DNA from 3 places in the Aminobacter sp. GW821-FHT11F06 genome. Region 2 is predicted to be linked to each of the others. Evidence: riboswitches for the same ligand, from Rfam matches in the RefSeq annotation. Region 2 holds a riboswitch; each other region holds the start of a gene.
The links. A riboswitch is a leader RNA that binds a small molecule or an ion and turns the genes downstream of it on or off. The one in region 2 is predicted to bind cobalamin.
Positions count from the first base shown of each region.

Region 1: another riboswitch for cobalamin. It lies ahead of bluB (5,6-dimethylbenzimidazole synthase); the one in region 2 lies ahead of AC1RTB_RS22085 (CbtB domain-containing protein).
Region 3: another riboswitch for cobalamin. It lies ahead of AC1RTB_RS09300 (ABC transporter ATP-binding protein); the one in region 2 lies ahead of AC1RTB_RS22085 (CbtB domain-containing protein).

Region 1 covers NZ_JBXARL010000003.1:72,585-82,210, reverse strand. Annotated here, with positions in the region: gene AC1RTB_RS08315 (outer membrane beta-barrel protein) at 1-595, shown strand, start outside; gene bluB (5,6-dimethylbenzimidazole synthase) at 592-1,308, opposite strand; cobalamin riboswitch at 1,355-1,539, opposite strand; gene galU (UTP--glucose-1-phosphate uridylyltransferase GalU) at 1,602-2,489, opposite strand; gene AC1RTB_RS08300 (lytic murein transglycosylase) at 2,741-3,967, shown strand; gene AC1RTB_RS08295 (SGNH/GDSL hydrolase family protein) at 3,984-5,225, shown strand; gene AC1RTB_RS08290 (glutamate synthase subunit beta) at 5,291-6,745, opposite strand; gene gltB (glutamate synthase large subunit) at 6,862-9,626, opposite strand, start outside.
Region 2 covers NZ_JBXARL010000010.1:55,293-64,918, reverse strand. Annotated here, with positions in the region: gene rhaI (L-rhamnose catabolism isomerase) at 26-1,318, shown strand; gene AC1RTB_RS22115 (tyrosine phosphatase family protein) at 1,315-1,818, opposite strand; gene cobD (threonine-phosphate decarboxylase CobD) at 1,815-2,870, opposite strand; gene cbiB (adenosylcobinamide-phosphate synthase CbiB) at 2,869-3,834, shown strand; gene cobO (cob(I)yrinic acid a,c-diamide adenosyltransferase) at 3,847-4,464, opposite strand; gene cobU (bifunctional adenosylcobinamide kinase/adenosylcobinamide-phosphate guanylyltransferase) at 4,466-4,975, opposite strand; gene AC1RTB_RS22090 (CbtA family protein) at 4,968-5,729, opposite strand; gene AC1RTB_RS22085 (CbtB domain-containing protein) at 5,746-5,922, opposite strand; cobalamin riboswitch at 5,959-6,155, opposite strand; gene AC1RTB_RS22080 (gamma-glutamylcyclotransferase) at 6,223-6,912, opposite strand; gene AC1RTB_RS22075 (acetyltransferase domain-containing protein) at 7,035-8,033, shown strand; gene AC1RTB_RS22070 (methyltransferase family protein) at 8,030-8,509, shown strand; gene AC1RTB_RS22065 (MerR family transcriptional regulator) at 8,517-8,903, opposite strand; gene mgtE (magnesium transporter) at 9,063-9,626, opposite strand, start outside.
Region 3 covers NZ_JBXARL010000003.1:296,286-305,911, forward strand. Annotated here, with positions in the region: gene AC1RTB_RS09295 (ABC transporter substrate-binding protein) at 1-811, opposite strand, end outside; gene AC1RTB_RS09300 (ABC transporter ATP-binding protein) at 827-1,642, opposite strand; cobalamin riboswitch at 1,755-1,968, opposite strand; gene AC1RTB_RS09305 (MFS transporter) at 2,001-3,167, opposite strand; gene AC1RTB_RS09310 (LysR substrate-binding domain-containing protein) at 3,287-4,144, opposite strand; gene AC1RTB_RS09315 (DMT family transporter) at 4,246-5,136, shown strand; gene AC1RTB_RS09320 (membrane-bound PQQ-dependent dehydrogenase, glucose/quinate/shikimate family) at 5,198-7,627, opposite strand; gene AC1RTB_RS09325 (MarR family winged helix-turn-helix transcriptional regulator) at 7,860-8,315, shown strand; gene AC1RTB_RS09330 (isocitrate lyase/PEP mutase family protein) at 8,742-9,509, shown strand; gene AC1RTB_RS09335 (FAD-containing oxidoreductase) at 9,512-9,626, opposite strand, start outside.

The DNA.
Region 1 (9,626 bases), on a different contig from region 2:
CGGCTACCAGATATCGCCAGCACTGACGCCGTTTGGCGAGGTCGAATACGGACGCCGTGTCTACGATCTCCGCTTCGACACCGCTGGCTTCGAACGCTCGTCGAACAGGATCGGCGCGCGCGCCGGCGTCGAGCTAGACATGGGCGAGAAATTCGGCGGCGAGCTTTCGGCCGGCTGGATCAGCGAAAACTTCGACGACGATCGCCTCAAGACCATCTCCGAACCGACTATTGCCGCCGACCTCAGATGGTCGCCGATCCGTGGCACCATTGTCGGCTTCAACGGCGCGACCTTCGTCGAGGGGTCGACCACTCCGGGCGAAAGCGGTTCGATTCTCTACGCCGGGCGCCTTAGCGTCGAGCGCGAAATCCGCGCGAACCTCACGGCCATGGCAGCAGTGGGCGCCGGCTGGCGCGATTATGCCGACTCTGAAGACCACGATATGACGCTGACCGCTGAAGCAGGCCTGACCTGGTGGGTCAACCGCTATGCCGGCCTCACCGGCCGGCTGCGTCATGAGACCTTCAACAGCACGCTGCCCAACCGCGACAGCAAGACCAACAGCGTGTTCCTCGGCGTGAAAATCCAGCGCTAGGGACTGGGCACAGCCAGTCCGGCGGTGATTGCCTTCAGCGCTTCCTCCCCTTGTCCCGAAAACACCTCACTCATGATGAGGTCGGCCAGCGGCAGGCGGCTGCCCCAGCCATGCCTTTCGAGATCGGGCCTTTGCGCGAATTCGGAAACCCGTCCGACGCAGAGATAAGCCACCGGCACGACATGTTCGGGGATGCCGAGCAGACTTTTCAGCGCCTCTCGGTCGAGGATGCTGACCCAGCCGACGCCGACGCCTTCCGCACGCGCCGCCAGCCAGAAATTCTGCACCGCGCAAACGGTGCTGTAGAGATCCATTTCCGGATTGTGCCAGCGTCCGAGCGGCGAATTCTCCGAACGGCTGCGGTCGCAGGTGACGACAAGATTGAGCGGGGTCTCGCAGATGCCTTCAAGCTTGAGCTTGCGGTAGAGTGCCTGTTTTTCCTCGGCGATCCGCGGCAGTTCCTGCTGGCGCGCAGCGAAGAACAGGTCGCGCACCTTCTGCCTGCGCTCGACGTCACGGATGACGATGAAATTCCATGGCTGCATGAAACCGACCGACGGTGCGTGATGGGCAGCCATCAAGAGCCGCGCCAGCACATCGTCTTCGAGCGGATCGGGCAGAAAATGGCTGCGCACGTCGCGGCGCGTGAAGATGGCGCGGTAGACCGCATCCTGGGCAGTTTGGTCGAAACAATCGGAATGGTCAGCCGGCATCGCGTGTCCCCTTGCGAGCAATCGTTTTCCGCCGCCTGACCATGCGGTGGACGATTTCTGCCGGGCCGGTCTTCTGGCTCGAGTTCAACCCGTTGTCGACACCTTCCCGTTCAAGATGAACAGTGGCTTTTGCCGATACGGTCCCTCTTACAGCGTTGGGCACGCCACGGATTTGCACCGTGTTCCCGATTCTCCCGCATCGCTGCGGGCACCTGGCAGAATATGTCTACAGGACGCGGACCTCGGTTGCTACGCCGCTGCGCGTCCAAATTTGGCGCGTCAGCGACATGGCATCAGCGGCCGGGCTTCATCTCGTGCAGCAGGCCTTCGATGACACCGGCCATGCTCTTGTTGAGATCGGAACGCGACAGAGCGAAGGCGACATTGGCCTCGACGAAGCCTTCCGGCGAGCCGCAGTCGAAGGTGCGGCCACGATAGTGGTAGCCGTAGAAAGGCTGCATCTTCTCGAGCTTCAGCATCGCGTCGGTCAGCTGGATTTCGTCGCCGGCGCCCCGCTCCTGGCTGGCCAGGATGTTGAAAATCTCCGGCTGCAGGATGTAGCGGCCATTGATGAAGAGGTTGGAAGGTGCCGTGCCCTGCTTGGGCTTTTCCACCATGCCTTCGATCTCGAAGCCGGTGTGGACGGCCTTGCCCTGTCCGACGATGCCATATTTGTGCGTCTCGGCGGGATCGCACTCCTGCACAGCGATGATGTTGTTGCCGGTCTCGGCGTAAAGCTCGACCATCTGGCGCATGCAGCTCTTTTCCGACTGCATGATCATGTCGGGCAAAAGCAGCGCGAAGGGCTCGTCGCCGACAAGTTCGCGCGCGCACCACACAGCATGGCCAAGGCCAAGCGGCACCTGCTGGCGGGTGAACGAGGTCTGGCCCGGCCCCGGCTGCAGCCGCTGCAGCCGTTCAAGCTGTTCGCTTTTGCCGCGCTGGGCCAGTGTATCGTAGAGTTCGAACTGGACGTCGAAATGATCTTCGATGACAGCCTTGTTGCGGCCGGTGACGAAGATGAAATGCTCGATGCCGGCTTCGCGTGCCTCATCGACCACGTATTGAATCACCGGACGATCGACAACAGTCAGCATTTCCTTCGGGATCGACTTGGTGGCAGGCAAAAAACGCGTGCCCAAACCGGCAACCGGAAAAACGGCCTTGCGAACTCTCTTCATTGCGTTGTCGTCCGATAGAAGATTACGGGTATCGAGACGTGACATTGTCACGCCCGAATTGAGGAATACTGAACGCGTTCACATATTCGGGGACAGGGGGCAAGACCATCGATCACGCGATCTTGATTGTCCCGCCCGTTGGAGAGACAATCCCCAAGGGCGTTTTTCGTTCCCCAGGGGGCGCATGGTAAACTGATTGCTAACCGGCTTCGGCGATGAATCGACTTTCTGATCTCTCCAAGGAGGAAAGAATGCCCCTTCGCATAACCGCCAAGAGTCTCGCAGGCGTTGCCGCGATCGCTGGTCTTTCGCTCGCGCTACTGTTGCCTGCTGGCCCGGCGGCGGCCGAACCCGGCTTCGAACGCTGGGTCGCGAGCTTCCGTTCGGTAGCCGCAGACAACGGAATCTCCCGTTCGACCTATGACCGTGCCTTTCGCGGCGTGACCGCCGCCGATCCCGAGGTGCTGGAAAAAGCCCGCTTCCAGCCGGAATTCACCGCACCCGTGTGGGACTATTTCGACAACCGCGTGCATGACCAGTCGATCTCGGTCGGCCGCGAGATGGCACGCAAGTGGAAGCCGTGGCTCGACCGCATCGAAGCCAGCTACGGCGTCGACCGCTATGTCCTGCTCGCCATCTGGTCGATGGAATCGAACTACGGCGAAATCCTCAAGAACGACAAGGTGATGCGCAACGTGGTGCGCTCGCTGGCGACGCTCGCCTATGGCGACCAGCGCCGGGCGAAGTTTGCCCGCACCCAGCTGATCGCGGCGCTCAAGATCCTGCAGCGCGGCGACATCGACGAGAGCCATCTCGTCGGCTCCTGGGCTGGCGCCATGGGGCACACCCAGTTCATCCCGACGAGCTACCAGGCCTATGCCGTCGACGCCGACGGCAATGGCAAGCGCGACATCTGGAACTCGGTGCCTGACGCGCTCGCCACCGCCGCCAACCTTCTGAAGAAGAACGGCTGGCAGGCCGGCAAGACCTGGGGTTACGAGGTCGTGCTGCCCCAGGGCCAGAAATTCCCCTCGGGCTCGATGACGCTCGACAAATGGGCGGCACTCGGCGTCGAACGCGCCAATGGCAAGGCCTTCAAGCGCGGTTCGGACGTCGCCACCCTCAAGGTGCCGGACGGGCGCGGTGGACCGGCGTTTTTGATGACCAAGAATTTTTCCGTCATCAAGCGCTACAACAACGCCGACAAATACGCGCTCGCCGTTGGCCTTCTTGCCGACGAGATCGCCGGCTACGGTGGTTTGGTGCAGGACTGGAAGCGGCCCTTCACCAAGCTCAGCTTCGAAGAGAAGCAGGAGTTGCAGAAGCGGCTGTCGGCGCACGGCTATTATGATGGCAAGAGCGACGGCAAGATCGGCGAAGGTTCGCGCTCGGCGATCAAGGCGTTCCAGGCACAGCTGGGCTTGACGCCGGACGGCCATCCGAGCATGGAAGTGCTCAAATCGCTGCGGCGCAATTAGCAACCGGAGGCTGCATTTGGCATCGGCACGACGTTCAAGGTTTTTGCTCTTGCGCCTGACGATGCCACTGGTCGCGGTGGCGGTCGCCTTGACCGCCATCTCATGCGTCATGCCGACTCCGGCGGCAGCCCAGGAGGGCATATTGCGGCGCTGGTCGCTGCGCGACCTGTTCATGCCGCGCCGCGAACCGCGCGTCGACCCTTACCTCTACGAGCAGCCGCAGGCGCCGCAGCGGACGATCCGCAAGGCGCCACGCAAGCCGAAGACGACTGTGGACGCAGTCAGCAAGCCGGCCGAGCCGGTCGTTCCCCTGGTCGAGAAATTGCCGGACGCCAAGGTCGTTCTGGTCATCGGCGACTTCCTCGGCGCGGGCATCGCCGAGGGCCTCAGTGCTGTCTTCGCCAACAACGCCAAGGTCCGCGTCATCGACAAGACCAATGGCTCCTCGGGCTTCGTGCGCGACGACTATTACAACTGGCCCGAGAAGGCCAAGGCGCTGATCGAGCAGGAAAAACCCGTCGCTGTCATCGTCATGATGGGCTCCAACGACCGCCAGCAGATGAAGGTCGGCGACAGCCGCGAGCCGCCGATGAACGCGGCCTGGACCAAGGAATACAAAGCCCGCACCGCAGCGCTGGCAAAGACAATCTCCGCCACCAAGGTGCCGTTCCTGTGGGTCGGCATGCCGGCTTTCAAATCGCCGAAGATGAGCACCGACATGCTCGCCTTCAACGACATCTACCGTGCCGCGACCGAGGCAGCGGGGAGCGAGTTCGTCGATGTCTGGGGCGGCTTTGTCGATGAAGGCGGCGCCTTTGTCACCAGCGGTCCTGATATCAACGGCCAGCCGGTGCGCCTGCGCTCCGATGACGGCATCAACGTCACCCGCGCCGGCAAGCGCAAGCTCGCATTCTATGCCGAAAAGCCGCTGAACAAGCTGCTTGGCATCACGCCGCAAGGCACCGAAGCGGTGGTGCCGGCGAGCCTGCCGCAGGCAACGCCCGGCGAGCTCAACGTTCCGGTCAATATCGACCGGACGGTGCCCGTCTCGCTGTCGGACCCCGAGCTCGACGGCGGCACCGAATTGCTGGGCGCGCAAACGGCAACCAAGGGCGACCCGCGCTCGCCCGGCGAAAAGCTTGTCGTGCAAGGCATTGCGCCGGCAGCGCCTGCCGGTCGCGCCGACGATTTCTCCTGGCCGCCCAAGCCACTGCCAGCCGGACAAGGCACAGAGACAACGACGGCGATCAAGCGGTAGCACCAGCATCTACCAATGGAAAAGGCGCCTCGCGGCGCCTTTTTGTTTGCCTGGATTGGGTCGGCTCAGCGCGGCAGGACGCTCGATCCCATCAATGCCACATCGATCGAGTGCGCGGCCTGGCGGCCCTCGCGGATCGCCCAGACCACCAGCGACTGGCCGCGGCGCACATCGCCGGCGACGTAGAACTTGTCGACGTTGGTCTTGTAGTCGTGGTCGTTGGCCGCGACATTGGTCGAGCGACGGTTGTCGGTGGTGATGTCGAGCTTGCCGTCGAGTTCCTTGACCAGGCCACCGGCGAGCGGGCCGGCAAAGCCGATGGCGATGAAAGCGAGATCGGCGCGGATGACGAACTCGGTGCCCGGAATCGGCTTGCGCTTGTCGTCGACTTCGCAGCACTTCACCCCGGTCAGCTGGCCTTCTTCGCCGATGAACTCGAGCGTCGCCACCTGGAACTCGCGCTGGGCGCCTTCGGCCTGCGACGACGATGTGCGCATCTTGGTCGCCCAATAGGGCCACACGGCAAGCTTGTTTTCCTTTTCCGGCGGCTGCGGGCGGATGTCGAGCTGGGTGACGCGCACAGCACCCTGGCGGAATGCGGTGCCGACGCAGTCGGACGCGGTGTCGCCGCCGCCGACAACGACGATGTGCAGGCCGCCGGCGACGATCGGTTCGGACGGCCAGGCAACCGACTGGATGTCTTCGCCGCCGACACGCTTGTTCTGCTGGACGAGGTAAGGCATCGCATCGTGCACGCCTTCGAGATCGTCGCCCGGAATGCCGGCGGGACGCGGCGTCTCGGAGCCGCCGCAATAGAGAACGGCATCATACTCGGCCAGAAGCTCGGTGACTGATTTGTCGACGCCGACATTGACGCCGCAATGGAAGGTCACGCCCTCGCCCGTCATCTGCTCGACGCGGCGGTCGATATAGTGCTTCTCCATCTTGAAGTCGGGGATGCCGAAGCGCAACAGCCCGCCTGGGCGGCTCTCGCGTTCATAGACATGCACGTCGTGGCCAGCACGGCCAAGCTGCTGGGCTGCCGCCATGCCGGCAGGGCCTGAGCCGATGACCGCCACCTTCTTGCCGGTCTTCTTCTCCGGCGGATAAGGCCTGATGTAGCCGGTCTCATAGGCCTTGTCGGCGATCGCCTGCTCGACGGTCTTGATGGCGACCGGAATGTCCTCGAGGTTCAGCGTGCACGCTTCCTCGCAAGGTGCGGGGCAGATGCGGCCGGTGAATTCGGGGAAATTGTTGGTCGAATGCAGGTTGCGGATCGCGTTGTCCCAGTCGCCATTGTAGACGAGGTCGTTCCAGTCCGGGATCTGGTTGTGCACCGGACAGCCCGTCGGCCCGTGGCAGAACGGAATGCCGCAATCCATGCAGCGCGCGGCCTGCTTTTCGACTTCCTTGTCCGACATCGGCAGCGTGAATTCGCGGAAATGCCGGATGCGGTCGGAAGCCGGCTGGTACTTGTGCACCTGCCTGTCGATTTCAAGAAAACCTGTAACCTTGCCCATAGTCTAACTTTCGTCAGTCTAGCCTCGCGGGAACCTCGCGGGCGTATCGTTCCACCACTTCCAATGAAGCATGCGATGGCGTGCGTCCAGTTGGGCGCTACGCCGGCAGGTAAAGTCTACTCCGCCGCGACGCCCATCCTCATGCGCTCCATCTCGATCAGCGCGCGGCGGTACTCCACCGGCATGACCTTGCGGAATTTCGGACGATAGCTCGCCCAGTCGTCGAGGATCTGTTTGGCGCGCGTCGAACCGGTGTAGTGCATGTGGTTCGAGATCAGCTGCACCAGGCGCTCCTCGTCGTGGCGCGTCATGTCGCCAGACACATCGACGCGGCCCATATGGGCAATGTCGCCGCCATGGTGGTGCAATTTTTCGAGCATGTCGTCCTCTTCGGGAACCGGCTCGAGCTCGACCATCGCCATGTTGCAGCGTTCGGCGAAGTTGCCGTCCTCGTCGAGCACATAGGCCACGCCACCCGACATGCCGGCCGCGAAGTTGCGCCCGGTCCTGCCAATGACAACGACGACGCCGCCGGTCATGTATTCGCAGCCATGGTCGCCAACGCCTTCGACAACGGTGACGGCACCCGAGTTGCGGACGGCGAAACGCTCGCCAGCCACGCCGCGGAAGTAGCACTCACCCTCGGTCGCACCGTAAAGCACGGTGTTGCCGACGATGATCGACTCCTCGGCGAGGATCTTGGAATCCTCTGGCGGACGAATGACGATACGGCCACCCGACAAGCCCTTGCCGACATAGTCGTTGCCGTCGCCGACAAGCTCGAAGGAAATGCCGCGCGCAAGGAACGCGCCGAAGGACTGGCCGGCCGTGCCGGTCAGCTTGACCGAAATGGTATCCTCGCGCAGGCCCTTGTGCTTGAAGCGCTTGGCAACCTCGCCCGACAGCATCGCGCCGGTCGAGCGGTCGACGTTGCGGATTGTCGCCTCGATCTTCACCGGCTGGCGGGATTCGAGTGCGGACTTTGCCTCGGCGATCAGCCTGCGGTCGAGCACGTCGTCGATCGGATGCTTCTGGCGCTCGGTCCAGTGAACCGCCTCGCGCGGCGCATCCGGCTTGAAGAACACCTTGGAGAAGTCGAGCCCACGTGCCTTCCAGTGGGTGATCAGCTCGCGCTTTTCCAGAAGATCGGCATCGCCGATGATCTGGTCGAGATGGGTGTAGCCCATCGCGGCAAGCAGTTCGCGAACCTCTTCGGCCACGTAGAAGAAGTAGTTGATGACGTTCTCGGGCGTGCCCTTGAAGCGCTTGCGCAGCACCGGATCCTGGGTGGCGACGCCAACCGGGCAGGTGTTGAGATGGCACTTGCGCATCATGATGCAGCCCACAGCGATCAGCGGTGCTGTCGAGAAGCCGAACTCGTCGGCACCCAGCAACGCGCCTATGACGACGTCGCGACCTGTGCGCAGGCCACCGTCGACCTGCAGCGCCACGCGGCTGCGCAGACCGTTCAGCACCAGCGTCTGGTGCGTTTCGGCAAGGCCCATTTCCCACGGGCTGCCGGCATGCTTGAGCGAGGTGAGCGGCGATGCGCCCGTGCCGCCGTCATAGCCGGAGATGGTGATGTGATCGGCGCGTGCCTTGGCGACACCCGCAGCAACCGTGCCGACACCGACTTCCGACACCAGCTTGACCGACACGTCGGCCGCCGGGTTGACGTTCTTCAGGTCGTAGATCAGCTGCGCCAGATCTTCGATCGAATAGATGTCATGGTGCGGCGGCGGCGAGATCAGGCCCACCCCTTGCGTCGAGTGGCGGGTCTTAGCGATGGTCGCGTCGACCTTGTGGCCCGGCAACTGGCCGCCCTCGCCCGGCTTGGCGCCCTGGGCCACCTTGATCTGCATCATGTCGGAGTTGACGAGATACTCCGTCGTCACGCCGAAGCGGCCGGAAGCCACCTGCTTGATCGCCGAACGTTCGGGGTTCGCTGAACCGTCGGGCAGCGGCAGGTAACGATCAGGCTCCTCGCCGCCTTCGCCGGTGTTCGACTTGCCGCCGATCCGGTTCATGGCGACGGCAAGCGTCGAATGTGCCTCGCGGCTGATCGAGCCGAAGGACATCGCACCGGTCGAGAACCGCTTGACGATCTCGGCAGCCGGCATGACGGCGTCGAGCGACACCGGCTTGCGACCTGCCTCCTCGGCCATCTTGATGCGGAACAGGCCACGAATGCTCTGGGCACGCGCGGTTTCGTTGTCGATCTGGGCCGAGAATTCCTTGAAGGTCGACCACGAGCCCGAACGAACGGCGTGCTGAAGCGAAGCAACCGCATCCGGTGACCAGATGTGAGCCTCGCCGCGCATGCGGTACATGTACTCGCCGCCGACTTCGAGCGCGTTGCGCAGCACGGGGTCCTCGCCGAATGCCGAAGCATGGCGGCTGACGGTCTCGGTCGCCACCTCTTCGAGCCCGACGCCTTCGATGTTGGTCGCCGTGCCGGTGAAGTACTTCTCGACGAAATCGGTCTTGAGGCCGATCGCATCGAAGATCTGGGCGCCGCAATAGGACTGGTAGGTCGAGATGCCCATCTTGGACATCACCTTGAGGATGCCCTTGCCGAGCGACTTGATGTAGCGCGAGACCACCTCGTAGGCGTCGACCTCTTCCGGCAGTTCGCCGCGCTTGTGCATGTCGAGCAGCGTGTCGAAGGCGAGATAGGGGTTGATCGCTTCAGCACCATAGCCGGCGAGGCAGCAGAAATGGTGCACCTCGCGCGGTTCGCCCGATTCCACGACCAGACCGACCGACGTACGCAGACCCTTGCGGATCAAATGGTGATGGACGGCAGCGGTGGCCAGCAGCACCGGGATGGCGATGCGGTCGGAGCCGATCTGGCGATCGGACAGGATGATGATGTTGTAGC
Region 2 (9,626 bases):
CGAAAAAACTTGGGAGGAATTTGCAGTGACCGAACAGATCATAGCGGCCGGGATCGTCGCAAAAGACAATGCCGCGCGTGAAACCAACCTCCGCCGCGACTACGACGCTTTGGGTGAGCAGCTGGAGCGGCGCGGCATCGAGATCGACGCCATCCGCGACAAGGTCCAGAATTTTGGCGTCGCGATCCCTTCCTGGGGTGTTGGCACCGGCGGCACACGTTTTGCCCGGTTTCCGGGCACTGGCGAGCCACGCGACATCTTCGACAAGATCGAGGACTGCGCCGTCATCAACGAATTGACCAAGGCGACACCGACAGTTTCGCTGCATATCCCCTGGGACAAGGCCGACGCCAACAGGCTGAAGCAGGCGGCGAGCCGCTTCGGCCTCGGCTTCGACGCGATGAACTCCAACACCTTCTCCGACGCCAAGGACCAGGCGCGTTCCTACAAATACGGATCGCTGTCGCACGCTGACGCCGGCACGCGAAAGCAGGCCATCGAGCACAATCTCGAATGCATCGAGATCGGCAAGACGCTAGGCTCCAAGGCGCTGACGGTGTGGATCGGCGACGGCTCGAATTTCCCCGGACAGGTCAATTTCGCCAAGGCCTTCGAGCGTTATCTTGATTCGATGCGCGAGATTTATGCCGCCTTGCCGGACGACTGGCGGCTGTTTTCCGAACACAAGATGTACGAGCCAGCCTTCTATTCGACGGTCGTGCAGGACTGGGGCACCAACTACATCATAGCAAAGGAATTGGGATCGAAGGCGTATTGCCTCGTCGACCTTGGCCACCACGCGCCCAACGTCAACATCGAGATGATCGTCTCCAGACTGATCCAGTTCAAGAAACTCGGCGGCTTCCATTTCAACGATTCGAAATATGGCGACGACGACCTCGACGCCGGCTCGATCGACCCGTACCGGCTGTTCCTGGTCTTCAATGAGCTTGTCGATGCCGAGTTGAACCAGGCCGACGGCTTCAACCCGGCGCACATGCTCGACCAGAGCCACAACGTCACCGACCCGATCGAGAGCCTGATGCTGTCGGCGGTAGAAGTGCAGCGCGCTTATGCGACAGCACTTCTTGTCGACCGCAAGGCGCTGGAAGGCTTTCAGGACACCAATGACGCACTGATGGCGACCCAGACGCTGAAGGCCGCCTACCGAACCGATGTCGAGCCGATCCTTGCCATGGCTCGACTCAAGTCAGGCGGCGCCATCGACCCAGTCGCCGCCTACCGCGCGGCGGGCTACCGCGCCAAGGTAGCTGCGGAGCGTCCGGCAGCCGTCGGCGGCAGCGGCGGTATCGTCTAAAGCTCCAGTCCGAAGGGCACACCTTCGAAACAATCGGCACCACGACCGATTGCGGCAATGGCCGCCACCATGCGGCCGTCGCGGCCCAAAATCTGGTCGGCGACGGCGATCAGCCTTGGATTGGGCGTCGCCGATGGCGACAGCCGGCGCAGCGTTGTCGCAAGCTCTGTCTCGTTACGTGACGGCGAGAATGCGGCAGCGATGATGTAGGCCGAGGCGGTCGAGCGGCTGACCCCGGCGTAGCAGTTGATCGCCAATGGCCGCGACCGGTCCCAGCTGCCCGCGAAATCCAGGATACGGCGTACATGCGCCTCGCCGGGAAGCGTCATGCCGTCCTGCTCGACTGAAATGTCGTGCATGTTCATCAAAAGGTGGTTTTCGGCGCGGATCGCCTCCGGGCGCGTCATCTCTGTGCCTGCCGACAGCAGCGAGATCAGCCGTTCGGCGCCGATACGCGCAACCGTCTCGTCGACCTTGGACAGCGGGCAGACATAGATCATCCGACCGCGCCCTTCATTTCTTGCCGGTCCTGCGCCCAGTCGCCAAGCGCCACATCGAGCCGCCGCCATTCCAATTCCGAGCCTGGCAGGCCGCAACGCAGCTGCGTCGGTCGATCAGCGAAGCTGCGCACCAGAATGCCTTCGCGGCCAAGTGCCTGGAACAGGCTGGCCGCATCCTCGATATCAACATGGCGGAACAGCGAGGTGCCACCGGTCACGATCACGCCGGCGCGGGCGAAAGCCTGATCGAGACGGTGCGCGGCCTTGGTCAATGTCGCCCGCATCTCGCGGTGCCAGTCGGAATCAGCCAGCGCCTTGGCACCATATTCCAGCGCCGGCACGGCCACCGACCAGGGGCCGAGTTCTTCTTCCAGCCGCCCTGATATGGTCTGACTTGAAATGGCAAAACCAAGCCTGATGCCGGCAAGCCCGAAGAACTTACCGAACGAGCGCAGCACAACGATGCCGCCCAGATCGACATCACCGGCAATGCTGTCGGCCAGCGGCCCGACATCCATGAAAGCCTCGTCGACAATCAGAAGCCCGCCTTTGGCGCGCAGCTTTTCGGCAAGACCGAGCAGGTCCGTGCGGGAGACAATGCGCCCATCGGGATTGTTCGGATTGACCACCACGGCAAGGTCGGCTTCGGCCAGACGCTCGAACTCGCGCACCTCGGCCACCTCATGCCCGGCAATCGCTGCGGCCCGCGCATGCTCCTGATAGGTCGGCCCGAGCACGAAGGCCCGACCGGGCCGCACCAGCGAAGCAATGCGTGGAAGAAGGATCTGCGTGCCCGGCGCGGGTACAACATTGGCCGCCGTCGGCGCGCCGTAAGCGGTTGCGGCTATTGCTGCCAGGTCGCGCGCACGGCCCGGCTCGGGCAGGCGCGACAAGGCTGTGGCAGGCAGCTCGAAAAGCGGATAGGAGTGCGGGTTGATCCCGGTCGACAAGTCGACGAACGGCTCGGGCGCTCCAGGAAACAGCGCCTTCGCCCGCTCCAGGCTGCCGCCGTGGTCGACCGTCCCAGTCCTTCGTCCATTAAGAAGCGTCATGTTCGTTCCGCTTGCCTTCCTGTCGCTTCTGTTTGAACTCGGTCTCGGTTATCCGGACCGGCTGGTGCGTGCCATCGGCCACCCGGTGATCTGGATCGGCAAGCTGATATCCTTTCTCGACACCAGCCTCAACCGCGCCACCGATACCGACGCCAGGCGCCGCTTTTTGGGCGTGGTTGCCCTCGCCGTCATCGTCGCCGTGCCGGCCGCGCTTGCCTTTACCGTCGAGCGCCTGTTCGGGCTTGTCCCTTTCGGCATACTTCTCACAGCAATCGCCGCCTCGAGCCTTGTCGCCCAGCGCAGCCTGGGCAGCCATGTCAAGGCGGTGGCCGACGCGCTCGACAGCGGCGGCATTATCGCCGGCCGCAAGGCAGTGTCGCAGATCGTCGGCCGCGACCCTGAAAGCCTCGACGAGGCTGGCGTCAGCCGCGCGGCCATCGAAAGCCTGGCCGAGAACTTCTCCGACGGCATCACCGCCCCTGCCTTCTGGCTCGCCGTCTTTGGCTTCGCCGGCGGTGCCGCCTACAAGGCCGCCAACACCGCCGATTCGATGATCGGCCACCGCACCAAGCGCCACGAAGCTTTCGGCTGGGCTGCCGCGCGGTTTGACGACCTGATCAACCTGCCTGCGTCGCGGCTGACCGCCCTGCTGATCGTGCTTGCCACCTTTCTCGTGCCTGGCACCGACCCGCACCGCGCGTGGCAGGCTGTCTGGCGCGACGCAAAAAAGCACCGCTCGCCCAATGCCGGCTGGCCCGAGGCTGCCATGGCCGGCGCGCTCGGCCTCGCCCTTGCCGGACCACGCGCCTATGGCGGCGTCATTGTCGACGACGCCTTCATGGGCGACGGTGGCCGGCGCGAAGCCAATGCCCAGGATATCCGTGCCGCCCTCCGGCTCTACTGGACGGCAGATGCGCTGATGGTCGGCGCTATGGGATTGATCGCCGTCATCTTCTGGCTTTAGGCCGCAGATCCCTCAGAACTCGATCCCCTTCTGCGCCTTCACCCCAGCCGCAAAATGGTGCTTGGTCGCGCCCATTTCGGTGACGAGATCGGCGGCCTCGACAAGGGCTGCCTTGGCGTTACGGCCGGTGACGACGACATGCAGGCCTTCGCGGCGCGCCGACAGCTTTGCCACCACGTCTTCGAGATCGAGATAATCGTAGCGCAACGCGATGTTGAGCTCGTCGAGTACGACCAGTGCGATGGAAGGATCGGCCAGCAACTCCTGCGCCTTGGCCCAGGCCGCTTCGGCCGCCGCTATGTCGCGCTTGATGTCCTGCGTTTCCCAGGTAAAGCCTTCGCCCATCGTGTGCCAGACGACGCGGTCGCCGAAAGCTGCGAACGCATCCTGCTCGCCCGAATGCCACGCGCCCTTGATGAACTGCACCACGCCGACACGATGGCCGTAGCCGAGCATGCGCAAGGCCAGCCCAAAGGCTGCCGTGGACTTGCCCTTGCCGGGACCGGTGTTGACGATCAGCAGGCCCTTTTCGACAATGGTCTTTTCCGCCACCTCGGCGTCCTGCACTGCCTTGCGCTTGGCCATCTTTGCGCGATGACGCTCGGCTTCGGTCTCGTTGATTTCCTTCATCTCATTTCACCTTCATCGGCAGGCCGGCGACCAAAAACAGCACCTCGTCGGCACCGGCTGCCACCATTTGATTGAGCCGTCCGGCTGCGTCGCGGAAACGGCGCGCCAGCGCATTGTCGGGAACGATGCCGAGCCCGACCTCGTTTGCAACGACAAACCACGGGCCGCGCGGCCGCGCCAACACTTCGGCAAGCCGCAAGCTTTCAGCCTCGACGTCATGCTCGGCCAGCATGTGATTGGTCAGCCACAGCGTCAGGCAATCGACAAGTACCGGCTCGCCGTCGACGACACCAGCGAGAACGCCAGCTAGGTCAAGCGGCGCATCAAGCGTCCGCCAGCCCTCGCCGCGCCTGGAGCGGTGGATATCGATGCGCTCGCGCATCTCGTCGTCATAGGCTTGCGCGGTGGCGATGTAAGTCCACGGCGCAGGAAATGTCGTGATCAGGCGTTCGGCATGCGCGCTCTTTCCAGAGCGCGCACCGCCTAGCAGAAATGTCAGCTTCTCAGGCAAAGCTGCCGCGCAATGCGCCCTGCGAACCCATGAAACGCTGCCGCACAGCCCCGGCGACAGCACCGAGCACCACCCAGAACACCAGATTGGTGATGGTCACGGCAACGACGAAACTGTGATGCAGGTCGGCTGGGATCGGCGAGTCGTGGCTTTCAGGCTGCGGCGCACCAATGATGTGCGGCGCAACGATCAGTGCCACACCGAGGATGGCGAGCGGCAGCGACTGCTTGAAAGCGATCAGCGCGAGGCCGGCCGCAGTGGCGACGACAGTGGAAATCCACCAGATCTGGCGGTCGCCAAGATCGGCAGCCGGCATGGCCGGCAGTTCCGGTGGCAAGCCCAGGCCGGGTGCGAGCGTAAAGACGGCGAAGCCGGCAAAACCCCAGAACACGCCCTGGCGCCAGTTGGCGATGCCGCCGGCGAACTCGGAAACCGCGACCAGGATCAGCGCGAAAGCGACGCCGCTGACGATGTTGGCCAGTGCCGAATAGGCGAAGCGCTCAAAGCCGTCGGCGGGCGCCCAGGCTTCAGCTTCCTCTTCAGCAGGTGCCACGGCTTGTGCCGCAGGTGCTGGCGCTGTGACCTCGGCACCAGCGGCCGGTGCCGCGGCATGGTCATGGCCGCCGGCGTTCTCATATGTTTCGGCCTTGAGGATCAGCGGAACGGTTGCATAGGTTTGGAGCGCGGCAAGGATCACGCCGGCCAATAGGCCGCTGATCGCCGCGATGAACACGACGTTGCGAAATACAGACATGGTTGGGGTGCCTTCGTTAGTGGCAGGGGAAAGCCATCGAGTGGCGATAGTCGTGGGCAGCGTTGTGCACCACGTCCATATGCGAGAACCCGAGGAAGCCAACAACGAAAAGGCCGAGCAGCGCCGCAAGCGCGAGCTGCATGGTGCGCGACTGCGAGGAAACGTCGGCGCCGATTGCAGAAACAGTAGTCATCTTAAAGTCCTTTCGCCCTCCACCCGAGGGCCTCGAGAAGTGTCCCTGTCGCCGGCAGGTCTCCTGGCTTGCGGATCGACACCCTTCCCCGCCTTCCCGAAGCAAGCTTCAGTGGCATTTGGGGAGAGCTAACCGCATACAGTTGCGGGGGCAGCCACGGCTTCGGACCTTCAACAGGCCCTTACCGCATTCCCTCTTGATTCCGTAACGGAACCGACGACGCCGCGACTATAGAAACAAATGCCTTGGGCGGCAAACCAAATTCCGACGCCGGGCGGTGCGAATGCGGCGTTTTGGCGATCAGGTCCGGGCCGCGATTCGTTCGGCCACCAGATGCTGCAGCCGCCACAGATGGCGGTCGTGGATGGCGCGCTGCTCGAGGTTCTTCACCACATTGTAGAGATAGTCCGCCGCTGAGCCCCAATGGCCGCAGGTCGTGGCCAGCCGCTCGACGACTTCGTCTTCGCCAAGAGCTCCGGCATAGGCGCGGCCGGCTCGATTGACGACGAAGGCAAGTGCGGTCAGCGGACCGTCATCTGTGGCAAGGGTCAGCCAGCGCGGCTTGTAGGTCGAAGGCTTCAGCGTCATCTCGCGGCGGTAGAGCTTGTCGAGCTGCGCGCGCCTGTCGCCGTCCATGAGCCTGAGCGCCACGCCCTTGCACTGGCCGCCGCGATCCATACCCATCATCAGGCCGGGCTGCTCTTTCGTTGCCCGCCAGCGATTCATACCGACGCAAAACGAACGATGCCAGCCGCGCGCCAGCGCCACCTTCTCTTCGGTATGCTCGACCTCAGGCTTCCAGATCAGCGAACCATAAGCAAACAGCCATAGCGGGCCGTTGTTGGGATGCGCCGAAAGCGTTTCATCGATCATCGCCTCGTAGTCGGCATCGTCGAGATGCACCGCATCGGGGTCTGGCCCGGCATCAGCCACGTCGCGATAGCAACGCGCCACCAGCTCTTCGGTCAGCGACATCATGCGTCCGGTCATTTGCGCCCCTTCAATTCCTTAACCCTGTGCATGACTGGCCACACTGCTCTCTACCGCCCCGCTTCAACCATGATAGTGCTGCAGGGGCGCTGCAACACCCGAAAACGCCGAAGCGAATGGCCATGACCATGCATCCGAGCACTGAACAAGTTCAAGCCCCCTCGCGGCGCGTGTCGGTCATCGACATCGCCCGTGGCATAGCCCTCGTCGCCATGGCGATCTACCACTTCGCCTGGGATCTCGAATTCTTCGGCTACGCCGATCCGGGCATGACCGCCTATGGCAACTGGAAGCTTTTCGCGCGCTGCATCGCATCGAGCTTCCTGTTCCTCGTCGGCGTCAGCCTGGTACTGGCCCATGCCAAGGGTATCCGCTGGCCCGGCTACTTCAGACGGCTGGCCATGGTGTCGGCGGCGGCGCTGGCGATCACGGTGGCGACCTGGTTCGCCATGCCCGACACTTTCATCTTCTTCGGCATCCTGCATCAGATCGCGCTCGCCAGCGTACTCGGCCTCGCCTTCTTGCGCCCGCCGGCACTGCTGACGCTGGTCATCGCCGCCCTGGTCATCGCCGCACCCAACTATCTGCGCTCTGACGCCTTCAACCACCCCGCGCTTTTGTGGATCGGCCTGTCGACAGTCAATCCGCGCTCCAACGATTTTGTGCCGCTGTTTCCCTGGTTTGGCGCCGTGCTGGCCGGCATCGGCGTTGCCGGCCTTGCGCTCAAAGCCGGCCTGTTTGAGAAACTGTCCCGCCTGCAACCCGGCGCCTGGTCGCGGCCGCTGAGCTTTTTCGGCCGCCACAGCCTTGCCTTTTACCTCATCCACCAGCCGGTGATGATTTCGCTGGTCTGGGTCTTCGCCCAAATTTTCCCGGCCCCTGTCGAAACGCGCGAGGTCACCTTCCTCAAATCGTGCCAGCGCTCGTGCGAGCAAAGCCGCGACACGGATTTCTGCTCGCGCTACTGTGTGTGCATGCTCGACGAGCTGCAAAAGGATGATTCGTTCGACCGCCTTTACGCGGCTGACCAGAGCCCGGCGCTCAAGGCGCATGTCGGGCAGACAGCCGGCATGTGCTCGACCAACACCGACAACCAGACGATACCAGGAGGAGCGCAATGACCGACCTCAACGCCGCCGCCCCCAGCAAGGTGCCGTGGCCGCCGATCGTCTATCTCCTGGCGATCGTTGTGGCTACAGCCCTCGGCCTGCTCTACCCCTTGCCATGGATCACCGAGCCGCTGTCGGACCTGCTTTACGCCGCCGGCTGGCTGGCGCTGGTCGGCGTCGTTGCGATCTACTACTCCGCCATGCAGACGCTGAAGCGCGCCAAGACCACGATCCGCCCCGACAGGCCCTCGGAGCATCTGGTCACCTCGGGCGCCTTTTCCTTCACCCGCAACCCGATCTACTTCGCCAACACGCTTTTGATGATCGCCATCGGCCTGATCACAGCCAGTGTCTGGTTCATCGTCCTTGCGGTGATCGCGGCCTACGCCACGCAAAAGCTCGCCATTGTGCCAGAGGAAAAGCACCTGCAGGCTCGTTTCGGCAAGAAATACATCGATTACAAGAAGAAGGTCCGGCGCTGGATCTGACCAGCGCTCAGGTGTTGACGCCGAGTTCGACCAGCCGTTCGACACAGGATTCCTCGGCCTGGTCGAGTTCGGCCAGCGTCTCCTCAAGGTCGCGCCGCTTCTGGCGCAGATCTTCGCGCTTTTCTTCGATGCGCTTGATCATCAGCTTGAGTTGACCGACTTCGCCGGGCGGTGCGCGATACATCTGGATGATCTCGCGGATCTCGTTGATCGAGAAACCAAGCCGCTTGCCGCGCATGATCTGGCGGATGAGCTGCCGATCAGACGGGCGGAACAGCCGGGTGCGGCCACGGCGGACAGGCTGCACCAGCCCCTCATCCTCATAAAAGCGCAGCGTCCGCGTAGAGATGTCGAATTCGCGGGTCAGTTCGGTGATCGAGTAGTATTCCCGCATCGTCTCTCCACCCCGCGGGCGTCGCCGCGCCGCCTTCAAATCATGCCGCGCTAGCCGAGGCGATCACGCCGGGCGACTGTAAACGCCGCGCAGCCAAAAGGACCCTTTTTGATCCCAAAGGAGTCTCGCACGCGACTTACGTAAAAGTCAATTGAACCCCTACCTCGCAGCCGCACCAAGATGCAGCCACCAGGTGGCAAGGCTGAGGAAGGCAAGGAAGCCAATGACGTCGGTGATCATCGTCGTGAAGATCGACGATGAGATCGCCGGGTCGGCACCGAATTTATCGAGCAACAGCGGGATCAGGATGCCACCGAGTGCCGCAGCCAGCATGTTGAGCACCATCGCGGCGGCGATGACGAAGCCCAGATCCGGGTTGTGAAACCACAGGCCTGCGACCAGGCCGAGGATGGTTGCGATGATCGCGCCATTGAGCAGGCCCACCATCACCTCACGGCGGATGACGCGGCCGGCATTGTAGATATCGAGGTCGCGGGTGGCGAGCGCGCGCACGGTCACCGTCATCGTCTGAGTGCCGGCATTGCCGCCGAGCGAAGCGACGATCGGCATCAGCGCGGCGAGCGCCACCATCTCCTCGATCGTCGCGCCGAACTGGCTGATGACCGATGCCGAGATGAAGGCGGTGCCAAGGTTGACGAGCAGCCATGGCACGCGCGAGCGCGATGTCGCAGCCACAGTGTCGGACAGCTCTTCGTCACCGAC
Region 3 (9,626 bases), on a different contig from region 2:
AGCGCATGAAGGCGATCTTCTGCTCGGCGGTGACCTCGCCGTAATTGACGATGACGATGATGTCGGGATTGCGTTCGATCACCGGCTCCCAGCCGATCTCGGTCCAGCTCGCTTCGACGTCGTCGACGATGTTGGTGCCGCCGGCGGCCTCGATGATCGCCGTTGGCATGGCATAGCGCCCTGCGGTGAAGGGCTTCTGCTCGCCGGAATCGTAGAGGAACACGCTGACAGGCTTTTCCAGCCTGGGCAGCGTCGCCTGGAAGTCGGCGAGCTCCTTCTCATAGCCGGCCACCAGCGCTTCCGCCTTCTCGCGCACGCCGAAGATGGCGCCGAGATTGAGCAGGTCGGTGTACATGTCCTGCAGCGAAGACTTGTCTTTCTTCATGACGAAGATGCAGCTTTCGGTCAGCTCATAGACCGGGATGCTGAAGGGGGCGAGCGTGTCGGGGGTGACGTCGCCGCCGACCTTCATGCCGTAGTTCCAGCCGGCGAAGAACAGGTCGGCGTCGGCGCCGAGCAACACTTCCTTGGTGACATATTTCGGCGCGAGTTCGGGCAACTCTCCAACGCCCTTGCGCACGTTCTCATCCAGAGTCTTCCAGCCCGAAATGCCGGAATAGCCCGCCATGTTGTCGGCGAGGCCAAGCACCAGCATCATCTCGGTCAGGTTGACGTCATGCGACACCGCCCGCTTGGGCGCGGCCTCGAAGGTCACGTCGCGGTTGCAGCTCTTGACGGTGGCTGGGAAGCTGCTTGCGGCAGCGGAGGCGCAGGTGGCGAGCAGGGCGGCGGCAATGATTGGCAGGCGCATAGGGGCTCCTTGGGTTCAGCGTTCGAGATGGAAGGAAAAGCGGGGCCGCCCGGTGATCGGATGGCTGTCGAGCGTGGTTCCGACCGCAAAGCTTGCGCGAATGCGTTCGGGCGTCAGGATGTCGGTGGGGCTGCCCGCGGCAACGGCATGGCCGCCATCCATCACCAGCACGCGGTCGGCATGCGCCGAGGCAAGGGCGAGGTCATGCAGCGACACGATGACCGTGCAGCCGAGCGTGCGCAGCAGTTCGAGCACTTCGAGCTGGTGGCGGATGTCGAGATGGTTGGTCGGCTCGTCGAGGATCAGGAGGTCGGGCTTCTGCACCAGCGCGCGGGCGATCATCACGCGCTGCTTTTCGCCGCCCGACAGCGAACCGAAATCGCGCGCGGCAAGTTTTGTCAGGCCGAGCAGCGACAGCGCCGTCTCGACCTGGGCATAATCTTCGTCGCCGGTGCGCATGCGCGTCGCATGCGGCGTCAGGCCCAGTTCGGCGATCTCGGCCACCGTCAGGCCGAAGTCGGAAGCCGGTTCCTGCAACACGGTTGCGATGCGGCGGGCGCAATCGCGCGGCTTCATCTTCCAGATGTCGGTGCCGTCGAGCCTGACTGTGCCGCCGCTCGGGCGATGATAGCGATAGAGGCAGCGCAGCAGGCTCGACTTGCCAGCACCATTCGGCCCGACGATCGCCAGCAACTCGCCGGGTGCTATGCGGATGCTTACGGGCGCGAGAATCTGCTGCGAGGGACGAGGTCCCCAGCTGACGGCGTCGATATCAAGCTCGGCTGGGGTGTCGCCGACGAGACGGCTAGCCGCATGAACACGGTCGAGCATGCCTTTTCTCCGTGAAAGCACGGAGCAGGCGGAACGATCCGATCAGCGAACCGAAACCTATCGAATAGGCAATCGCCATCATCATCATCTCCACGGCACACCCCGGCCGGTTTGAATTGCACAGATGATGGCAGGTCTCCTGGCTCGCGGGTGATCGCGCCTCGGAACCTTCCCGGCCTCGCGGCCAGTGGCATGTCTCCGATTTGCTATCCGCTCACAGTTGCGGGGGCAGCCACGGTTTCGCGTCCAGACGAACGTCTCACCGTGTTCCCATTTAATCCCGTTGCCCGAGTCGGGCCGCAGGAACCATCGTTGTCGTGGCTACAGCAGCTACGGACTGCTGACAATCGCTAAAGCGTCATGCGGCTTGCTCGATTGCGTCACGCCTGTCGAGGGTGAAGGACAAAAGCGCTACGCCAAAGGCGCAAAGTGCAATCGCCGCGCCGACAAGCGGCAGGTCGGCATAACTCACGCCCCAGGAAATGGCGGCACCGCCAATCCAGGCGCCGGCGGCGTTGCCGGCATTGAAAGCGCCCTGGTTGAGGGTCGCGGCGAGGTTGGGCGCCTCGGATGCGGTCTCAACGACGCGCATCTGCATCGGCGGCACGATGACGAAGGTGATGACGCCCCACATGAAAATGAGCAGGATCGCCAGTGGCGCGCTCGTGCTCCACGCGGCGAAGGCGACATGGATCGCGGCCATGATGATCAGTGCGCCAAGGGCCGTCGGCATCAGCTTCCAGTCGGCGAGCTTGCCGCCGATGATGTTGCCGATGGTCATGCCGCCGCCGAACAAAAGCAGGATCCAGGTCACCGAATCCACCGATACGCCGGTGACGTCGGTGAGGATCGGCTTGATGTAGGTGAAGACGGCAAACAGGCTGCCCGAGGCGAGTGCCGAGATGATCATCGCAAGCCACACCTGCAGCTTGCCCAGCACCTTGACCTCGCCCGCGATGCCGCCCTTGCCGGGAGGGGCAACGCCTGCCGGCACCAGAAAGGCGATTGCCGCGACCGAGATCAACCCGATGACAACGACAGCGAAAAAGGTCATGCGCCAGCCATAGGCTTCGCCAAGTGCAGTGCCGCCGGGCACGCCCAGGATGTTGGCGAGCGTCAGGCCGGCGAACATAAGGGCGATGGCGCTGGCGCGCTGGTTCTTGGGCACAAGGCTCGCCGCCACCACCGAGCCAATGCCGAAAAAGGCGCCGTGGCCGAAGGCGGTGATGACGCGGGCGGCCATCAGCGTCCAGTAAGTCGGGGCGATGGCGCAGAGCAGGTTGCCGAGCACGAACAGCATTGCAAGCCCGATCAGCACCGGCTTGCGCGGCAATCGCGCCGTGCCGATGGCGATGATCGGCGCCCCGATGACCACGCCAAGCGCATAGCCGGTGACGAGTAGCCCCGTCGCCGGGATAGACACGCCGAGGTCGGCCGCGACCTCGGGCAATAGCCCCATGATGACGAATTCGGTGGTGCCGATGCAAAAGGATGCAACGGCCAGAGCGAAGATCGGCAAGGGCATGGGCGGACTCGGGGAGGGCTGAAACGATTTAGATTCACTTTTCCCCTTCGTCTGCCGATGCACAAGCGACGTTGCTGCAATGCAGCGATGCACTGGCCGCATGGCAGCCATGCAGCCGGTCAGGATTGCTGCGTCAGGTCGCGGCGAAGGAAGTCATAGAGGCGTTCGACCGCGGCATTGGCCGATTGGGGATTGCGCAGGATGCCGATTTCCATCTCCGGAAGCGCCGGTAATCCTTCGTTTTCACCGATGATGCGCAGCGACGGCGGCACGCTGCGCTGGGCAAGACCGGCGACTGCTAGCCCCGCCTGCACCACGGCGATCAAGCCGAGAAGGCTGGCGCTGGAATAGGTGCTGCGGAACGACCGGTCGGCTGCACCCAGCACCTGCAGCACGCTCCGGCGCGCAACGCAGCCGGGTTCGAATAGCGCCACGGGCAGGGGATCGATCTCCCAGGCGACATGGTTGGGCGAGGCGACCCAGACGAGGCGCTCGCGCTGCAGCACTTCGATCGCCTGCTCCGGTCCGCGCGTGATAATGGCGAGGTCGAGCTTGCCGTCGGCGAAGGTCTTCACCAGCGAGGTCGACTGCTCGCAGATCAGTTCAACATTCACCAGCGGATGGGCGGCGGCAAAGCGGGACAGCACCGGCGGCAATAGGAACGCCGCATAGTCGTCCGGCACGCCAAGGCACACGCTGCCGGCTTCTTCGGGACGGGTGACGCTGGCCCATGCCTCATCGGAGAGTTTCAATAGCCTGCGCGCGTAAGCCAGCAGTTCTTCGCCGATCGCGTTGGTGGTCACCGCCCGCGAACCGCGGACCAGCAGCTGTTTGCCGACGCTCTGCTCCAGCCGCTGCATCTGCATGCTGATGGCCGACTGGCTGCGGCCGACACGCGATGCGGCATGGGAGAAGCTGCCACTGTCGGCGACCGCGACAAAGGTTCTGAGCAGGTCGAGATCGAGCGGCATGGCCATGGTGGTATCAGCATTTCGAATAGGGTTTGCCAAATCTATTCGTTTGAATGAAGCAGTCAATGCTGGCTTGCTGGAGCACAGCACGATCTGGAAACGCCCGCATGACCGATACATCCCGCTTTCCCGCATTGAGCCTCGCCGTGGCGATGGCGATCGCCGGCACCGTCGGTGCATTTGTCACGCAAGCCGGCCTTGACCCGGTGACCACGGTGTTCTGGCGCTGCTTTTTCGGCGCGGTGTTCCTCGGCGCCTGGTGCTTGCTGCGCGGCTACCTGCCGGACCGTTCTTTGTCGTTAGGCCGTCTCGCCCGCGCAGCACTTTGCGGTGTTTGCATGGTGCTGAGCTGGACAGCCTTCTTCGCCGGCTTCGCCAAAACCTCTATCGCGGTGATGACGATCCTCTATCACATCCAGCCATTCTTCGTGGTCCTCATCGGCGTGCTGTTCCTCAAGGAGCGCATCACCGCCGACCAGATTGCCTGGATGGGCGCGGCCTTCCTGGGCGTCGTGCTGGCGAGCGGTCTTGTCGCCTCCACCACCCCGGTCACGTCAGCCTGGGCAGTCGGCATCGCCATGGCGATCGGCGGGGCATTCCTCTACGCGGTGGTGACGATCCTCGCCAAGGGGCTCGGCGCGCAGCGGCCGGAGATCACCGTGCTGTGCCAGACCGTCGTCGGCGTCGTTATGTTGGCACCCTTCGCCAACATCTCCGGCGATGTCCCGCTGGTGTCGTGGGGTTGGCTGGTCGGCATCGGCGTGCTGCACACCGGCATCGCTTATGTGATGATGTTTTCGGCCTATCCGCGCCTGACAACGCCAGTGATCGGCGTGCTCACCTTCATCTATCCGGTCGTCGCCATCATCATCGACTGGGCGATCTACGACCACCCGATCGGCATCGCGCAAGGCGTCGGCATGGCGTTGATCGCGGTGGCGACGCTGGGCGTCAGGCTTGGCTGGCGCTTACCGATAAGGCGTGTTTCCGCCGCCTGATGGGCCTTCAAAAGAAAGGGGCGCCCGAAGGCGCCCCGTCCGGTGTTGATATCGTCGAAGCTCAGTTCTGCTTTGGCAGCTTGTAGGCGACGATGTAGTCGCCGCGATCGGGCGACTGACGCGCGCCGCCGGCCGAGATGACGACGTACTGGGTCCCGCTTTCATGCGAAACATAGGTCATCGGCGTCGCCTGGGCGCCGACGGGCAGGCGACCCTTCCACAGCTCCTGGCCGGTCTCCACGTCGAGCGCGCGCAGATAGTAGTCCTGCGTGCCGGCGTAAAAGACCACGCCACCCGATGTCGCCATCGGTCCGCCCAGCGTCGGCATGCCGATCGGGATCTGCAGCCCGGTCTTCATGCCGAGAGGCCCGGTATCCTCAAGCGTGCCGGCCGGCACCTGCCAGACAAGCGTGCGCGACTTGAGGTCGACGGCACTGATGGTGCCGTAGGGCGGCTCATGGCAAGGTACGCCGAGTGGCGACATGAAGCCGTTCTTCAGTGCGCCATAAGGTGTGCCCTTCTGCTGCGACAGGCCGTCATGAGCGGCCGAACCGCCATAATTGTCGGCCTGCTCGCGGGGGATGAGCTGGACGAACTGCGGCATGCGGATGTCGTTGACGATCAGGAGTCCACGCGCCTCGTCGATGGCCGCACTGCCCCAGTTCATGCCACCGTAATAGCCCGGATAGAGCAGGCTGCGGTCGGTCCTCGGCGGCGTGAACTCGCCGTCGTAGCGCAGCTTCTTGAACTCGATGCGGCAGTAGAGCTGGTCATAGGGCGTGGCACCCCACATCCTGGCTTCGCTGAGCGGCTCGGTGCCGATCGACGGCATGCCGACCGAATAGGGCTGGGTCGGCGCTGTGAAGTCGCCGTCCATGGCACCTTGCGGCACGGCCTTTTCCTCGACTTCGGCGATCGGCTTGCCGTCGCGGCGGTCGAGCATGAAGATCTGGCCACGCTTGGTCAGCTGGATCAGGGCAGGGGTGTTGCCGCCCTTGCCGTCCGGCACGTCGTAGAGTGCCGGCTGCGCTGGAACGTCATAGTCCCAGATGTCGTGATGCACAGTCTGGAACTTCCAGCGTTCCTTGCCGGTTTCCATGTCCAGGGCCACGACCGAAGCACTGTATTCCTCGGCCGCCTTGCTGCGATGCGCGCCCCAGAAATCGGGAGTGGCGTTGCCGGTCGGCAGGTAGACGAGGCCGAGCGCGTCGTCATAGGCCGGCGTCGACCAGACGTTGGGCGTGCCGCGTGTATAGCTTTCGCCTTCCGGCGGCAGCTTGGTGATGGCGGGGTTGCCAAGATCCCAGGCCCAGACAAGTTCGCCGGTGCGGGCCGAGAAGGCACGGACAGCGCCCGAAGGCTCGCCGGTTTCAACATTGTCCCACACCCAACCGCCGACCATGATCAGGTCGCGCATGACGGTGGGGGCGGAGGTCTGGAAGTAGAAGCCGTCCTTGATCTCGCCCATGCCCTGCTTGAGATCGACGATGCCGCCATTGCCGAAATCCTGGCACAGCTCGCCCGTCTTGGCGTTGAGCTGGATCAGGCGCGCGTCGATGGTCGTCATGACGATGCGGCCAGCACAGGCGTTTGATGCCGCAACCACCGGAGCTGCCGGAACTGCAGTGCCATCGGCAGGCGCCGTTGTGGTGTCAGCCGGTGCTGCCGCCTCGGCCTGAACCGGAACCACGGTAGGTTCGTAGTAGCTCACACCACGGCAGCGCTGCCACAGCGGCGACTTGGCCTTGGCGTCGAACTTCCACTTCACCTCGCCCGTGTCGGGGTTCAGCGCATGGACGATGTTGGTCGGCGAACAGGTGTAGAGCGTGTCGCCGACAAAGAGCGGCGTGCTCTGATCCTGGCCGGAACCTTGCGGTGTGTCGCCGGAACGGAACGTCCAGGCAACCTCGAGCTTGTCGACGTTGCCGGCGTTGATCTGGTCGATCGGCGCATAACGCGTGCCAGCCGGGGTGCGGCCATAAAAGCGCCAGTCGGTGGCGCTTGCGGCGGCTGGGGGAACTGAGGGCGCGATCTCTGCCTTGGCGAAAGCATTGCGCGTCACGTCATGCGGGGTGAAGGCATAGATGCCGGTGGCGGCAAGAGCCGCCACCAAAAGGCCAGCGAGCGCGAACGGCACGCGCTTGCCCGAGCCAAACAGCGGTGCCAGCAGCAGTGCCGGGATTGCAATGACAGCCGGCGCCACAAGGCGCGGCACCAGCGGCCAGAACTCAAGGCCGGATTCCCAGATTGCCCAGGCGATGGTCGCCAGGAACACGATGGCGTAGAGCCAGAGCCCCGACTTGCGGCGCATCGCGTAAAGAATGCCCGAGACGATGATGCCGAGGCCGGCGATTGCGTAGTACCATGAGCCACCCAGGCCAATCAGCTGGACGCCGCCATAAACGAGCGGCGCGCCGATGATGACCATGAGCAGGCCAAATAGAACCAGGAGCCAGCCGCCGCTGCCTCCGCTTGTCCGTTGTGCTGCCATTTTGATTACCTGCGAAGATTGAACACGTCACCGTAGCCCTTGTGGACGACGGCAGTTGCGACCGTCATGCCGGTGCTCTGCGGGCGTCTCCTCGACTTACGTCCGCACAGAACCGGCGCCGCCTTTGGCGGCCTGCGCATCGGCCCGAAAATCGGAATTCGACCTTCGGCGGCACTATGCGCGTTCCAAGAATCCAATCGCATCCTAATAGATAGTATGTTATCTTTTTCGAATGTCCAATAGGGCCGTCGACCAAGCCAATTTCGGAAAGAACCTGCTTTCCGTTGCCCGTTTGTGGCGGCATGCCGCTGACCGCGCGCTCGACGATTGCGGGCTGTCGCACGCCACCGCCATGCCGCTCGTCGCGCTGTCGCGACTGGGCGACAATATCCGCCAGGGTTCGATTGCGGATCATCTCGGTTTCGAGGGGCCGTCACTCGTGCGGATCGTCGACCTGCTCGTTGCCGACGGCCTGATCACCCGAAGCGGCGATCCCGGCGACCGGCGTGCGAAAATACTGTCGCTGACCGATGCCGGCCGTGTCAGGGTCGATGAGATCGAGCGCATTCTCGAGCAATTGCGCACCGAGCTTCTGGCCGGCGAGGACGCCGGTGAATTGAAGATCGCGATTGGCTTGCTCTCGCGGCTTGAAGAGCGCCTGCTGGCGGCCGATCCCGACGCTGGCTGAGCCATTTGTGGTTCTGGCGTTGAGGTCCGGCAAGGTGTCCGATCGCTCCTTCATCCTGGACCGCAACAATAGCGTCGGCCTCGCGGCATGGATCCCCGGAACTCCGCACGTCGCTGCGCTCCTGCTCCGCCCGAGGATGACGAAGGCAAGGGGCAGCCCCGCTAGTCGCGACGGTTGGAGATTGGCGGAAATGGCCAGTGAAGCTCGTCATCCTCGGGTTGGAGCGCGAGCGAAGCGAGTGCGGAGATCCCGGGGATCCATGCCGTGACGTTGCAATGGCCTGAATGCCATCAGGATATTCAGCTGCGCTTGCTTGCTCCTGATCCCGACGGTGGCGTCACCTGGCCACCCACTTATCGCGTTCTGCGCCATGGCGAAGTCTCGCAGCCCTGCTAGTTTGCCCGCCACGCTCAGGAGGACAAATCCATGACCAGCCAGATCGACAAGGCGAAGACCTTCCATGCCCTGCATGTGAAGGGCAATCCGGTGGTGCTCTACAACGTTTGGGATCCCGGTAGCGCTGCGATCATCGCCAAGGCCGGCGCGAAGGCGATTGCCACGGGAAGCGCGCCGGTGGCGACTGCCTTTGGCTTCGCCGACGGCGAGAAGATTCCGCTTGAGCTTGCGCTCGACAACATCCGCCGCATCGTCGCCGCCGTTGGCCTGCCTGTGACCATGGATCTCGAAGGCGGTTATGGCGTTGAGCCCAAAACCGTCGCCAAGACAGTGACGCGCGCCCTGGAGGCCGGAGCCATCGGTTTCAATTTCGAGGACCAGATCGTCGGCGGCAGCGGCCTGCACGACATCGCCTTCCAGGCGGAGCGCATTTCGGCTGTGGCCGAGGCAGTCAAGGCGTCGGGCATTCCTGCTTTCATCAATGCCCGCACCGACATTTTCCTGAAAGCCAAATACGACGAGCACAACGACGCGCATGTCGATGCCGCGATCGAGCGCGCCAAGGCTTACGAAGAGGCTGGCGCGCACGGTTTCTTCGCGCCTGGCCTCGGCGACGAGAAGCTGATCGGCAGGCTGTGCAAGGCCGTGTCCCTGCCGGTCAACATCATCGCCTTGGCGCATGTGCCTGCGAAGGCGAAGCTGGCCGAGCTTGGCGTCGGCCGCATCAGCTATGGCCCGGTGCCTTACCGGCAGATGGCCGAATGGCTGGAGGCCAAGGCAAGGGCGGCGTTCGAATAGTTTTAGGTCAACGGCTTCAGCTCGCTGGCAATCGTTGGCAAGAGTTCCGACACCGTCGGATGGATATGCACGGCGCGCTGCAGCGTTTCGATCGGCGCCTTGGCATACATCAGGTCG